DNA from 4 places in the Lysinibacillus sp. FSL K6-1151 genome. Region 2 is predicted to be linked to each of the others. Evidence: riboswitches for the same ligand, from Rfam matches in the RefSeq annotation. Region 2 holds a riboswitch; each other region holds the start of a gene.
What was found. A riboswitch is a leader RNA that binds a small molecule or an ion and turns the genes downstream of it on or off. The one in region 2 is predicted to bind S-adenosylmethionine.
Positions count from the first base shown of each region.

Region 1: it holds a riboswitch for S-adenosylmethionine, as region 2 does, so the genes downstream of both, MHI04_RS21055 (cyclase family protein) here and MHI04_RS08205 (YezD family protein) in region 2, are expected to answer to the same signal.
Region 3: it holds a riboswitch for S-adenosylmethionine, as region 2 does, so the genes downstream of both, MHI04_RS01880 (O-acetylhomoserine aminocarboxypropyltransferase/cysteine synthase family protein) here and MHI04_RS08205 (YezD family protein) in region 2, are expected to answer to the same signal.
Region 4: it holds a riboswitch for S-adenosylmethionine, as region 2 does, so the genes downstream of both, MHI04_RS02255 (MetQ/NlpA family ABC transporter substrate-binding protein) here and MHI04_RS08205 (YezD family protein) in region 2, are expected to answer to the same signal.

Region 1 covers NZ_CP152040.1:4,346,016-4,349,130, forward strand. The annotation lists gene MHI04_RS21045 (helix-turn-helix domain-containing protein) at 1-527, shown strand, start outside; gene MHI04_RS21050 (hypothetical protein) at 651-1,049, shown strand; SAM riboswitch class I at 1,145-1,251, shown strand; gene MHI04_RS21055 (cyclase family protein) at 1,340-2,077, shown strand; gene MHI04_RS21060 (DedA family protein) at 2,120-2,716, opposite strand; gene MHI04_RS21065 (Cof-type HAD-IIB family hydrolase) at 2,817-3,115, opposite strand, start outside.
Region 2 covers NZ_CP152040.1:1,735,471-1,738,585, forward strand. The annotation lists gene MHI04_RS08200 (phosphopantothenoylcysteine decarboxylase) at 55-729, shown strand; SAM riboswitch class I at 940-1,036, shown strand; gene MHI04_RS08205 (YezD family protein) at 1,106-1,261, shown strand; gene MHI04_RS08210 (flavin reductase family protein) at 1,344-1,829, opposite strand; gene MHI04_RS08215 (VOC family protein) at 1,988-2,773, shown strand; gene MHI04_RS08220 (cold-shock protein) at 2,878-3,078, opposite strand.
Region 3 covers NZ_CP152040.1:388,754-391,868, forward strand. The annotation lists gene MHI04_RS01870 (DASS family sodium-coupled anion symporter) at 1-43, opposite strand, end outside; gene MHI04_RS01875 (glycerol-3-phosphate acyltransferase) at 240-872, opposite strand; SAM riboswitch class I at 1,028-1,141, shown strand; gene MHI04_RS01880 (O-acetylhomoserine aminocarboxypropyltransferase/cysteine synthase family protein) at 1,253-2,554, shown strand; gene MHI04_RS01885 (hypothetical protein) at 2,891-3,115, shown strand, end outside.
Region 4 covers NZ_CP152040.1:479,791-482,905, forward strand. The annotation lists gene MHI04_RS02250 (ATP-binding cassette domain-containing protein) at 1-252, opposite strand, end outside; gene MHI04_RS02255 (MetQ/NlpA family ABC transporter substrate-binding protein) at 358-1,188, opposite strand; SAM riboswitch class I at 1,277-1,381, opposite strand; gene MHI04_RS02260 (PPC domain-containing DNA-binding protein) at 1,504-2,007, shown strand; gene MHI04_RS02265 (pyridoxal phosphate-dependent aminotransferase) at 2,128-3,115, opposite strand, start outside.

The sequences.
Region 1 (3,115 bases), 2.0 Mb from region 2:
ATCCTGGAGAGAACTGGCAGTCTACTTTGTTTAAGATTGCTGATTTAACAGGAAAAACCGCCTTGATGCAAGACGTGATCCTACAATATGAGGATAAGGTACAGCAAGCAAAAGGAATTCTTAGTAAATCCGTTTATGGGCAAAGTGTGGCATTTCTTCGCATTTCAGCCATTGGCATTACTCTATATGCGGGTCCTGAATGTGGCTATACGGGGCCAATTTTATATCGTGACCTCGGTTTAATGCCACATCCACTTGTCTGGAGTATTCCGCACAATCAACGTAAAGCACCACTGACATTTGATCAATTGCTGCAATTAGATGCGGATCATTTATTTATTACTTTTGATAAACAACATTCCATTTACGAGAACGAGGAGCGTACGATTTTAAAAACTTCTATGTGGAAAAATCTAGCTGCAGTTAAAACCAACTGTGTATATGAAGTGGATTTTTTAACATGGATGAATTACGGTATTCTGTCTCATAGTAAAAAAATTGATGATGTCTTACATGTTCTCGGCTAAAAGAGGAAGCTCACTTTGGCTTCCTTTTTAAATGATTAGGACAGACATTGCACTGCAAAATAACACCTAAAGACGTTTAGCTACATAAGATAAGATATCAGCTATAGGATAGGAGGAATTACATTGTATTACAATCCTTATCCGTACTTTGTTCATCCTTATCATTACCCAACGTCGCCACTTGCCCAGCAGCTTGCCGTTAGACCTATTCCTCAACATTTGGCAATGCCGAACACTACCCCCTTTCCACCTGTCGACACACATAAATTAAAAATGTCAGCTACACGGATAAAGGCGATCATGCAACAGGCTCAATTGCTTACGGATAAAATTGATAGCTCTCAACAATTTGCACATGATCTAATGAATGCTGCACAGCTTTCAAATAAAACAGAGGTTGATAAATTAATCACATCAACAGGCATTACGATGAAATTTGATGCAAATTATACACCAGACAATTTCAGAATACGTCTTATGGATAATGGTTGTTGTGGCATAACCATAAATTTAAGTTGGTAAAAAAATTTACCCTTATATCTCTATCGAACTTGTAAACTATAAAATTCTATGCTAAAGTGTTTTTATTATTATTTCTGAAAATTCTTATATCACTTTTCTTATCGAGAGAGACGGAGGGATTGGCCCGATGAAGTCTCAGCAACCAGCTCAACAGTATGGTGCTAATTCCAATTGGCAAAATTTTAAGCCTGAAAGATGAGAAGAAGAACTACCGTTGCTTATTCTGGAGTCCTCTTCTAAGGGGACTCTTTTTTATGTTCTACTAATTTTAACAGAAAGCAGTGAAATCAATGTCAAACCAACTTTTACAAGCATTACAATTATTAAAATCAAAACAATGGGTTGATTTAACACATACATTCGGCCCTAATTCCCCACATTTTTTTATGTTTGAAGATGCTAAATTTGAAACATTATTCTCTCATGATGACGGGTTCTTCGCACAACAATTCACGTTCCCAGGACAATATGGCACACATATCGACCCACCCATTCATTTTGTGCGAGACTCCCGCTATCTAGAAGAATTAGAACTAAAAGAACTAGTTCTTCCTCTTGTCGTTATTGATAAATCACGAGAAGCTGCTAGCAATCATGACTTCTCGCTAAGTGTGCAAGATATTTTTGATTTTGAAGCACAACATGGAGTAATTGAAGCAGGTACCTTTGTAGCGCTACGTACGGATTGGAGTAAGCGCTGGCCAGATAAAGAGGCATTTAGTAACCAAGATATGGATGGACATAACCATATACCAGGCTGGGGCTTAGAGGCTTTACAATTTTTATTGAAGGAACGTCAAATAAGTGCACTTGGCCATGAAACATTTGATACTGATTCAGCCGCTGATTTTCACAAAAATGGTAAGCTAGATGGCGAATACTTCGTGCTTGAACAAAACATCTATCAAATTGAGTTGATGACTAACTTGGACAAGCTACCTGCGAAGGGGGCAATTATCTTCAATATCGTCCCTAAGCCTGAAAAGGCATCTGGATTCCCTGTACGCTCATTTGCTATTTTGCCATAACACAAAGGTCTGTACGATTCATGTGTTGAATCATACAGACCTTTATTTTCGTATATTTCTTTTTTTGAATAGATAGTAAACGATGAGCATTACGAGGCCAAACAATAGGATAAGATAAATACTATAATGAGATAAATAATAACCAACAAACCGCCACTTCTCCCCAAGCATCCTCCCTAACGTTATAAATGTGAAAGTCCAGATAAATGCCCCTGTATAGGCAAAAAAAGCAAACTTTCTATATGGATAATTATTAATTGCCGCAATATAGGCTGTCAGATGCCGTACACCAGGTATAAAATAGCCTATTAATAATAAAGTTGGCCCAATTTTAGTAAACAGTTGTTTTGTAAAATCAATTTTTTGCTCCGTAATATGAATTTTGGGTCCATATTTCTGCAATAATGGTAAGCCAAAACGATAGCCGATATAGTAGCTTAAGGTAATACCGCCAACTGCACCAATCATTGCACTTACTAAAGCGGGAATGTGTTCAAGGCTTTCTATATAAACACTGTAGCCAACATATGTTAGAAAGACCTCATCAGGTAGTGGCAACCCAACAATGCCTCCAATTAGGATCACGATAATACCCAAATACCCGTAATGTTCAATTAGAGATTGCACATGATGTGCCATATAACACCCCACCCAAAATTTATTAAAACTCATTGATTAACAAGTTCCTTCAATAGATCTAAGAGAACCTGAAGCATCGACTTTAAGACCTTCAGCAGCTTTATATCATTTGAAACTGCCGTAAAGCAAAGTCAATACCACCTTCAGTGGAACTCTTTGTAACAAAATTCGCAACTGCTTTTAGAGCTGCGCTACCATTTCCCATCGCGATACCTAGCCCTACATGCTCTAACATATCAATATCATTATCCCCATCTCCAAAAGCAATAGCATTCTCAGGACCAATGTTAAAATGGTCTAGTACCGCTTCAACAGCTATCGATTTGGCAACATCCTGCTGTAATACATTTACAATATAAGGATGCCATCGCTGCCAAAATATATGCGGAAATTGGCTAG
Region 2 (3,115 bases):
CCTTACATTACGTTAAAATAGTATTTGTATATATTGTAGAAAATAGGTGAGTGTATGGGGACATTACAAGGCAAAACCGTACTCATTACAAGTGGGGGAACACTTGAAAAATGGGATCGTGTACGAGGGCACACGAATTTATCAAAAGGGACAATGGGCTGTTATTTAGCAGAGGCCGCATTGGCTAAGGGTGCGAATGTAATATATATGCATGGCTACTTTGCACAGCTTCCAGCAAACCACGACAAAATGACATTGGTAAAATTTGAAGGTATTGAGGATTTAGGAGAAAAGGTACGTCATGCGGTTCAGCTACAACAAGTCGATATTGTCATTATGGCTGCTGCTGGCTCCGATTGGGTTATTGACAAGGTCTATGATCAATCCGGTAATTTAATGGAGGAAGCGGGGAAAATGCCTTCTGACGAACCACCTATTATCCATTTTAAAAAGGCACCAAAAGTATTAGGGCAAATCAAGGGCTGGCAACCGAATGTAACGCTAGTAGGCTTTAAGCTAGAAGCTACAAATGATGAGGATTTTTTACTCGCTCGTGCAAGACTGCGTATGGAAGCCGCGCATGCTCAATTTATGGTTGCAAATAGCTCGCAGTCTTTATATGGCGGGGATGAGCCTCATTGGATCGTGCCTGCTGAGGGACAACCAATTAAGGTGATGGGCAAGCAACAGACAGCGCAAACTTTAATGGAATGTTTACATGGGGAATAACGTGATGAACTGTGGAGAAGGTCATACTTCTACACAGTTTTTTTCTTTGCCATTGTGGTTAGATAGACTGACATAGCATACAATACGATAGGATTATGAGTGAATTGTAACAGTGAGGATGCTATTACAAAGTATTCAACTAGGTTTTCTAATATTTTATATTGACATTCGGATAACAGAATTATAGAATTATTTTCAAGAAACGCAGTACTCTTATCAAGAGAGGTGGAGGGACTTGGCCCCATGAAGCCTCGGCAACCGAGAAGATAGGTGCCAAATCCAACAGATGGTGTCTGAGAGATAGGAGGGGCTATCAATCGGTTTGATGCGTTGGCCTCTTTTGTACAACTAGGAGAATAAAGAGGGGGTGTATCGTATGGCTCAATCGGCAAAGGTAGATGATAAAAAATTAGAGGCAATTGCTAAGGCAATTCAAAATCTTGAATTTGGTGAAGTGAATATTACGATTCAAGATGGTGTGATTGTGCAAATTAATAGGCTTGAAAAGCAGAGATTTCCACAGAAGAAATAATGCTCATTTCAGTTGAACGATGTGAAAAGGCCACCAATAAGCATGGTTTCCATTGCTTACAAGTGGCTCTTTTTTATGGAAATTAGCTATAAAAGCTTTTTGGAATTGGACCGATATGACGACGATGATAGAGAAGGGGTTCTTTTTGAGAATTTGTAATGTCTAGCACTTGCCCAATAAAAATAGTATGATCGCCTGCATCTATTTGCTGAAATGATTTACATTGTAAAATAGCTGCTGTATCATGTAAAATCGGTAGCCCAAAAGTAGAAGTAGACCATTTAGCTTGAGCAAAGCGATCCGGGACTTTACTTGCAAATAATGTACATAAATGCTCTTGATTACTCGCTAAAATATTGACAGCGAATTTTTCCGCACCCATAAAGTAAGAATGGAGCTGAGATTTTTTATCAAGTGACCATAAAATAAGTAGTGGGTCAATGGAAACAGATGCAAAAGAATTGACTGTTAAGCCAATTGGATTCGTTTCATGACATGCTGTCACAACCGTTACACCTGTAGGATAGTTACCTAATGCCAATTTAAAAGCAGCTACTTGATCTGTCATTCAAATCACCTCTTTATAGTTAGTCATAAATTAGTTAACGGAGTTAGTAGGTAAATTGCACTTTTTTTCATACCATATAGTAACTCCTTTTCTTAAGTAAATTTTAAATCAATTAAACATCCAGGTAAAGCTAATGGGGGAAAGAAAGGGGAATTGCCATGACTTTATATTTTGATCATCTGGTACATCAAGTAGAATCACCAGAAAATATAAAGGTTTTCTTCAATAAACGAAATGTCCGTACAGTGAACGGTGGTCAACACACGATGTGGGGGACTTATAATACGCTAAGCTATTTTGGCTTAAGCTATATTGAACAAATCGCTATTTATGATCGTGATTTATTTGAGCAAGCGGCTCTGTACCCTTATTCCCTACATTATACGTTTAAACGTGATCGTGAGCGCCAAGGATTTTCACGAATTGCCTTGCGCACCAAAAATATTGAAGACGAGGGTCAACGATTGCGTGCATTGGGCTTTGAAGTATATGGTCCCGATGCTTGTAGCCGAACAATACCAGATGGCACGACACTAGAATGGAAGCTATTGCATTTTGGCATGCCCAACCTTTCATTGGATTTTCCATTCTTAATTGAATGGGCAGATGAAGATGAGGAACGTTTGGCACAATTAAAAGCTAGTGGTGCAATCGATGAAAACCAAGCCATCACAATGGAATCTATTCAGTTTTTTGTCAAGGATGTGGAGGAGACGGTTCAGCTTTGGCAAAAGGTATTACAGCTACCCGATTCCGAGCAGCATGAGCAATTTGTGTCACTACAGCTACCAAATATGCGCTTGGATTTTTATGAGGAGACGGCAGCATCTGCCATGACGTTAGGGCATTTAAAAGAAGGACCCATCGGTGTAACATTGAAAGATCCACACCGAACAAAGGAAACATTAGTTTGTCCAGGTGCTTTTTATTGGATTAATAGATAAATTAAAAATCCACTTCAATTGTTGAAGTGGATTTTTATGTGCAAACATGTCAAAAAGCGGATTGAGCACTATTCATCTACCTCATCCACTTTCAATTTTGGAGCTTATAATTTTACAACATTTGATGCCTGGGGTCCTCGATTGCCTTCCACAACATCAAATGACACCTTCTGACCTTCTTCAAGTGTACGGAAGCCTTCCTCCTGGATGCCCGTAAAATGTACAAATACATCTTCTCCATCATCACATTCAATAAAGCCATAACCCTTTTCATTATTGAACCACTTTACGATCCCCTGTTGCATAAGCATTCGCCTCCAATGCGCTTGAATGTAAAATAAA
Region 3 (3,115 bases), 1.3 Mb from region 2:
GCTTTAAATTCCGTTTCGTAGCTGTTTGATTGGGTGAAGACATATTTTCTCATCCTTTCTACGATAAATATGACGATTATTATCCATAACATCGGTTAGTAAAATGTTTTATTAAGATAAGAACTTGTCTATTTTATTGTAAAAAAATAAGTATGCAGAATAGCTGCTTTTTACAGCGATATAAGTAGATAAAGAGAAAATATACGGTCATAAAAAATACAAAAATATCCATTGTAATATTATTTCTTTTTCTTAAATGCAGACGTTACTTTAGGCTCTGTACCCTTCACTAATCGTTGGATATTTTCGATGTGCAGGATAATAGCTATGCCAAAAAGAAGGACAGCAATTATAGTTGGGCCAATTCCAGGAATCCATAAATATGTTGCCGTACAAAAAACGAGATAAAACTCTAGAACACCGACAATTAAATAGTTAGTTGCAAAGGATAAAATGACAAATAAAATAAGTGCAAATAAACCAATCTTCCAATCTACAGCAAGTAGAATTCCAATAATAGAGGCAGTTCCTTTCCCACCATTGAAGCCCATATAAAATGGGAAATTATGACCCAAAATAACCCCTGCAGCAATAATGTAGGTCAGGAGCCATATTTCTCCTTCGGTTAAATGCGGAGCATCTGCTAAATAAAAGTGTGCACCGATAATAGCTACAACGCCTTTGCCAATATCGATTAGGGCTACTAAAACGCCATATTTCCAGCCGAGGGAAAGTGTAGCATTAGAGGCACCTGCATTGCCATGGCCAGCTTTTTTTAAATCAACCCCCGATAAAAATTGTGCCACTTTAGAGCCGTGAATACAGCCAATTAAATATCCAACTAAGAGAAAAATGATCACGGCTTTTACCATAAAAATACTCCTTTCAAATTTTTTTCTAAATTAGTGTATGCGTTCATATTACGTATAAGAGCTGACAGAAGTTTCGGAAAAAATAAAATTTACATATTGACAGAAAAAAACTCTATGTTTATACTGTGTTACAACGATGGAAATTGAATCTCATACTCTTATCAAGAGCGGCGGAGGGATAGGCCCTATGATGCCCAGCAACCAGTAAGTGATGAACTTACTAAGGTGCTAATTCCTACAGATTCTTACTTGGATCTGGCAGATAAGGGGAGGAAAACTTGCAACCGCAACCCTCTTCTTAACAGGAGAGGGTTTTGTTTTCTACACATAAATCCTCCTCATCTCCGGTACCATCGTAAAAAAATAATTGGAGGTACACAATGACAAATTTTAAACCAGAAACATTGCTGTTACATGGTGGTCAAGAGCCAGACCCAGTGACGGGCTCTAGAACAGTTCCTGTCTATCGCTCAACTGCTTTCGTATTTAAGGACACTGCTCATGCGCAACGTCTTTTTGCCTTAGAGGAAGCGGGGAACATTTACACACGGATTACAAATCCGACAGTGGATGTTTTTGAAAAGCGTGTGGCCTTATTGGAAGGTGGAACAGCAGCAGTAGCACTTTCATCTGGTGCAGCAGCTATCGCATTTTCCATTTTAAATCTAGCTGGAGCAGGCGATGAAATAGTAGCAGGTAGTTCTTTATATGGTGGTACGTATAATTTATTTGCTAACACATTACCGAAGTATGGCATTAAAACAATTTTTGTAGATGAAACAAACCCAGAGAATTTTAAGGCTGCGATTACCGATAAAACGAAAGCTGTCTTCGCTGAAATTTATGGTAATCCAAGTTTAAAAGTTTTAGATATTGAAGCAGTAGCTAAGATTGCACATGCTAACAGTTTACCATTAATTATCGATAGTACATTTGCTTCTCCTTATGGTTCCACACCAATTGAATACGGTGCAGATATTGTTGTTCACTCCGCAACTAAATGGATAGGTGGTCATGGTACAACTTTAGGTGGGGTTGTTGTAGACGCTGGTAAGTTTGATTGGACTAGTGGACGATTCCCTGGATTTACGGAACCAGATGCTTCTTACCATGGATTACGTTACGGAATTGATACAGCTTCTGCTGCTTTTGCTACGAAGCTACGCGTACAGTTGTTACGTGACTTCGGTCCAACATTAAGTGCTGACGCAGCGTTTAATTTACTACAAGGTTTAGAAACGCTTCATTTGCGTATCCCTAAACACAATGAAAATGCGTTGGCAGTTGCTGAATATTTACGAAACCACCCATCTGTGGAGTATGTAAACTATAATGGCCTAGAAGATTTTGCGACACATGATTTGGCGAAAAAATACTTGAAAAATGGCTTCGGTTCTGTGCTTACATTTGGCATTAAAGGTGGACGTGAGGCTGGTCGAAAGCTAATTGATAGCGTGAAGCTGTTTTCACATGTAGCAAATGTAGGGGATGCCAAATCGCTCATTATTCACCCAGCATCTACTACACATCAGCAATTATCAACAGATGAATTAATTCAAGCTGGCGTAACCGAGTCGCTCATTCGCTTATCCATCGGTTTAGAGGCAGTAGAGGATATTATTGCTGATTTAGAACAAGCCATTACGCTTGCCACAACAACTGAACAAACTGTAGAAGCTTAAGTTTTAGAACGCAAGGGAAGATGTTGTAGAGTTTACGTATTTTCTCATTCGAATTGCCTCATTTGGCATTGCGTCAAACGTTGCTACATCAACCAAGTATAAAATCCATCAATTATCAGAACTTTTTTAAAAATAAAACCAAGTATTTTTATGTGTATTATTGACTTAGTTAATTCCGTGTTATATACTAGGGAATAAGTTAAGAATACGAAAATTCTTGTTATAAGGTAAATGTTTTCATAAGTGCTCCCCCCACTTTTGAATATATAGAAGAAGAGTGGTCGCATAGCCAGTGACTGCTCTTCCAAAAAAACTGATGATAAAGGAGTGTTTAAAATGGGTAATATCTATAGTGCACAAAACATTGCATCCTATCTAATTTATGAGCTGAATGAAGGTCATGTCTTTGTCAACAATCAATCCATTCAACACTTACTTACATCAGTCGATAAAAAATGGAAGCAAGTCTTTGGTCATACAGCATTTCAAGAGTATGTTGTGGCTGAAGAGGAGGGCTATACTGTAAAGGAAGTTTTTGAGGCATATGAACATTACGGTGTG
Region 4 (3,115 bases), 1.3 Mb from region 2:
GATTTTTTGGCGTGTTTGCCGTAATTCATGAAGAGAAAGGGCAGTAATGTCCACATTGTCGATTAACACTTTTCCAGCTGTAGGTCGCTCTAGTAGATTGACGCAACGAATGAGTGTACTTTTACCTGCACCACTATAGCCAATCACACCATGAATTTGTCCTTTTTTTACATGGAGATTGATTCCATCTACAGCCTTAATGATGTCTTTTTTCGTCTTATATTCTTTTGAGATATTTTGTAATTGAATCATCCGATTGATTGCTCCTTTCTCAAGCTCCTAAAAAGCAAGAATCTGCTCGTTTTCCATAGAGGAATTTCGGCAGATTCTTCAGCTACTAGAAGCTTCCTGAATGTATTACCAGCTAGGGATTACTGAACCTTTGAATTCTTCTTCAATGAATTGACGTACTTCATCAGATTGGTAAGCCTCAACGAACTTTTTAATTGTTGGGTCATTTTCATTTTCTGCACGTACCACAATATAGTTCACATATGGAGAGTCAGTAGATTCTAAAAGAATAGCGTCATCTTTAGGATTAATGCCAGCTTCCAATGCGAAGTTTGTATTAATAGCTGCTACATCTACTTCACTAAGCTGCTTAGGAATTTGAGCTGCCTCTAATTCGATGAATTTTAAATTCTTTTTGTTTTCTTCTACATCACGGATAGAGGCTGTTAAATCTGCCCCATCTTTTAATTTTATATAGCCTGCTTCCTGTAAAACAAAGAGGGCACGAGCACCATTTGTTGGATCATTTGGTAAACCAAACGTTGCACCATCTGGAATGTCCTCAAAGGATTTATATTTTTCAGAGTAAATACCCATTGGATTTAAAATCGTTTTGCCTACTGTTACTAAATCTGTATCATGATCTTTATTAAACGTATCGAGGAAAGGCTCGTGTTGATAGCTATTTGCATCAAGATCACCTTCAGATAAAGATGTATTAGGTAAAACATAATCAGAAAATGATTTAAGCTCTACTTCTAGCCCATTTTCTTTGGCTACTTTCGCTGCAACTTCTGCGATTTGTTCGTGTGGACCAGATGTGACACCTACGACGATTTTATTTTCATTAATTGCTTCAGCTTGACCTTTACTCTCTTCTTTAGAGCCACAACCTGCTAGAGCTGCTGCTAATGTAAGACTTGCTAAACCTACTAAAAATTTATTTTTCTTTTTCATGAAAACTACCTCCAAGATTGTTTTTATCGGTTTTTGAAAATAAAAAAACTCTCTTACAAACTAAGAGAGGCTCATGAAAAAATGTCCTCTCTTATCTATCAAACGATAATCGTTTGCAGGATTTAGCACCTTCCTTCTAAAAGGAGGTTGCCGAGCTTCATAGGGCCAGTCCCTCAGCTACTCTTGATAAGAGATTTATCATATTTTTTTGTAATTCCGATAGAACTAATATAATTTATAGGTTATAGTAAGTCAATAAATATTTTTAAAATTTTTTATATTATTATAATATTTCGTCATGAAAGAGGGATAGCAATGTCTGTAAGAGTTAATTATGGTATAGGTTCATTTGGCAAGGTTGTAAGTGCTCGATTGCTAATGGGTACAGACATTATTGAAGGAATGGAGGCACTTTGTGAGGAGAACCATATTGAGTCAGCAACAATTGTTAGCTGTATAGGTAGCCTTCAAAAGAGTAGCTTTGTTTATTTAGTACCTGATGAAACATCTCAGATTAACGTAAGTTTTAGCGATGTCATAAAAAAAGAAGGGCCACTTGAATTGATCCAAGGCTCTGGCGTAGTATGTAAGCGCGATGGGGGATATGAAACACATTTCCATGGTTCTATGAGTGATCAATGGGGCGTTGTGTCAGGGGGGCATTTAATGAAGAGGGGGAACCCTGTCATTACGGCTGACATAGTGCTAGCTGAGGTTCAAGGCATCCAGCACTTTCGGAAATTTGATGAAGAAACAGGCCATGTTCAATTTTATCCATTAGAACACGGTTTACAGCAGCCAAGGAAAATTGAAAAATAGCGAAAATGTACTAACTTTTTCTTTTCACTAAGCTGCATGTTCCTTCCTGAATTAAAAAATGTTAGACCGAGCTTATAATCGGTCTAACATTTTTACTTTTGTCCCAGCCTCATGTCATGGTTAAGGGTTGAATAATTGTAATTGTTCGATTCTATGGATTGCTTCACGTAAGCGTTCCTCGCTAACAAGTAAACCAACACGGATATAGCCTTCGCCATATCGGCCGAAGCCATTGCCTGCTGCTACAGCGATATCAGCCTTTTCCAATAATAAATCGGCAAACTGCTCGCTAGTATAGCCGAATGGTACAGGGAGCCATGCGAAGAAGGAGCCTTTTGGAGCCGTTACATGCCAACCAATTCTTTGAGCTTCTTCAATGAGTACATTGCGGCGACCTTCATAGGTAGCTCGCAGTTCATCCACACATTCTTGGGAAGCTGTAAGTGCCGTTGCTGCTGCTTGTTGAATAGCAGGGAATTGACTACAAAACAGATGATCCTGAATTAGATTAATGGCAGCAATAATGTCGGCATTACCGACAGCGAAGCCTATACGCCAGCCTGCCATATTATAAGTTTTGGAGAGTGTATACATTTCAATTCCTACTTCTTTTGCCCCCTCAGCTTGTAGGAAGCTAATAGGTTTATTACCGTCAAATCCTATTGCCCCATAAGCAAAATCATGTGATACGATAATATTGTGTTCCTTCGCAAAGCGAACGGTCTCTTCAAAAAATGCAAGTGTTGCTGTACCACCTGTAGGGTTGTTTGGGTAATTTAGGTAAAGTAGCTTCGCCTTCTCTTTCACTTCATCAGGTAATGCATGATAATTAGGTAAGAAATCATTTGCAGCTAAAAGTGGCATCACTTCAAAATGGACATCACCTAATACGACACCTGATAAGTAATCTGGATAGCCAGGGTCTGGTAAGAGCATCGTATCACCTGGATTTAATACGGCTAAAGGTAGCTCAACGAGACCAATTTTTGTCCCGCCAAGAATCGCTACCTCTGTGTCAGGATTTAGATTCACATTATATTCACGTTTATAATAGTCGGCAGCTGCTTGGCGTAATTCAGTGATACCGCGAAATGGTGAATATTTGTGA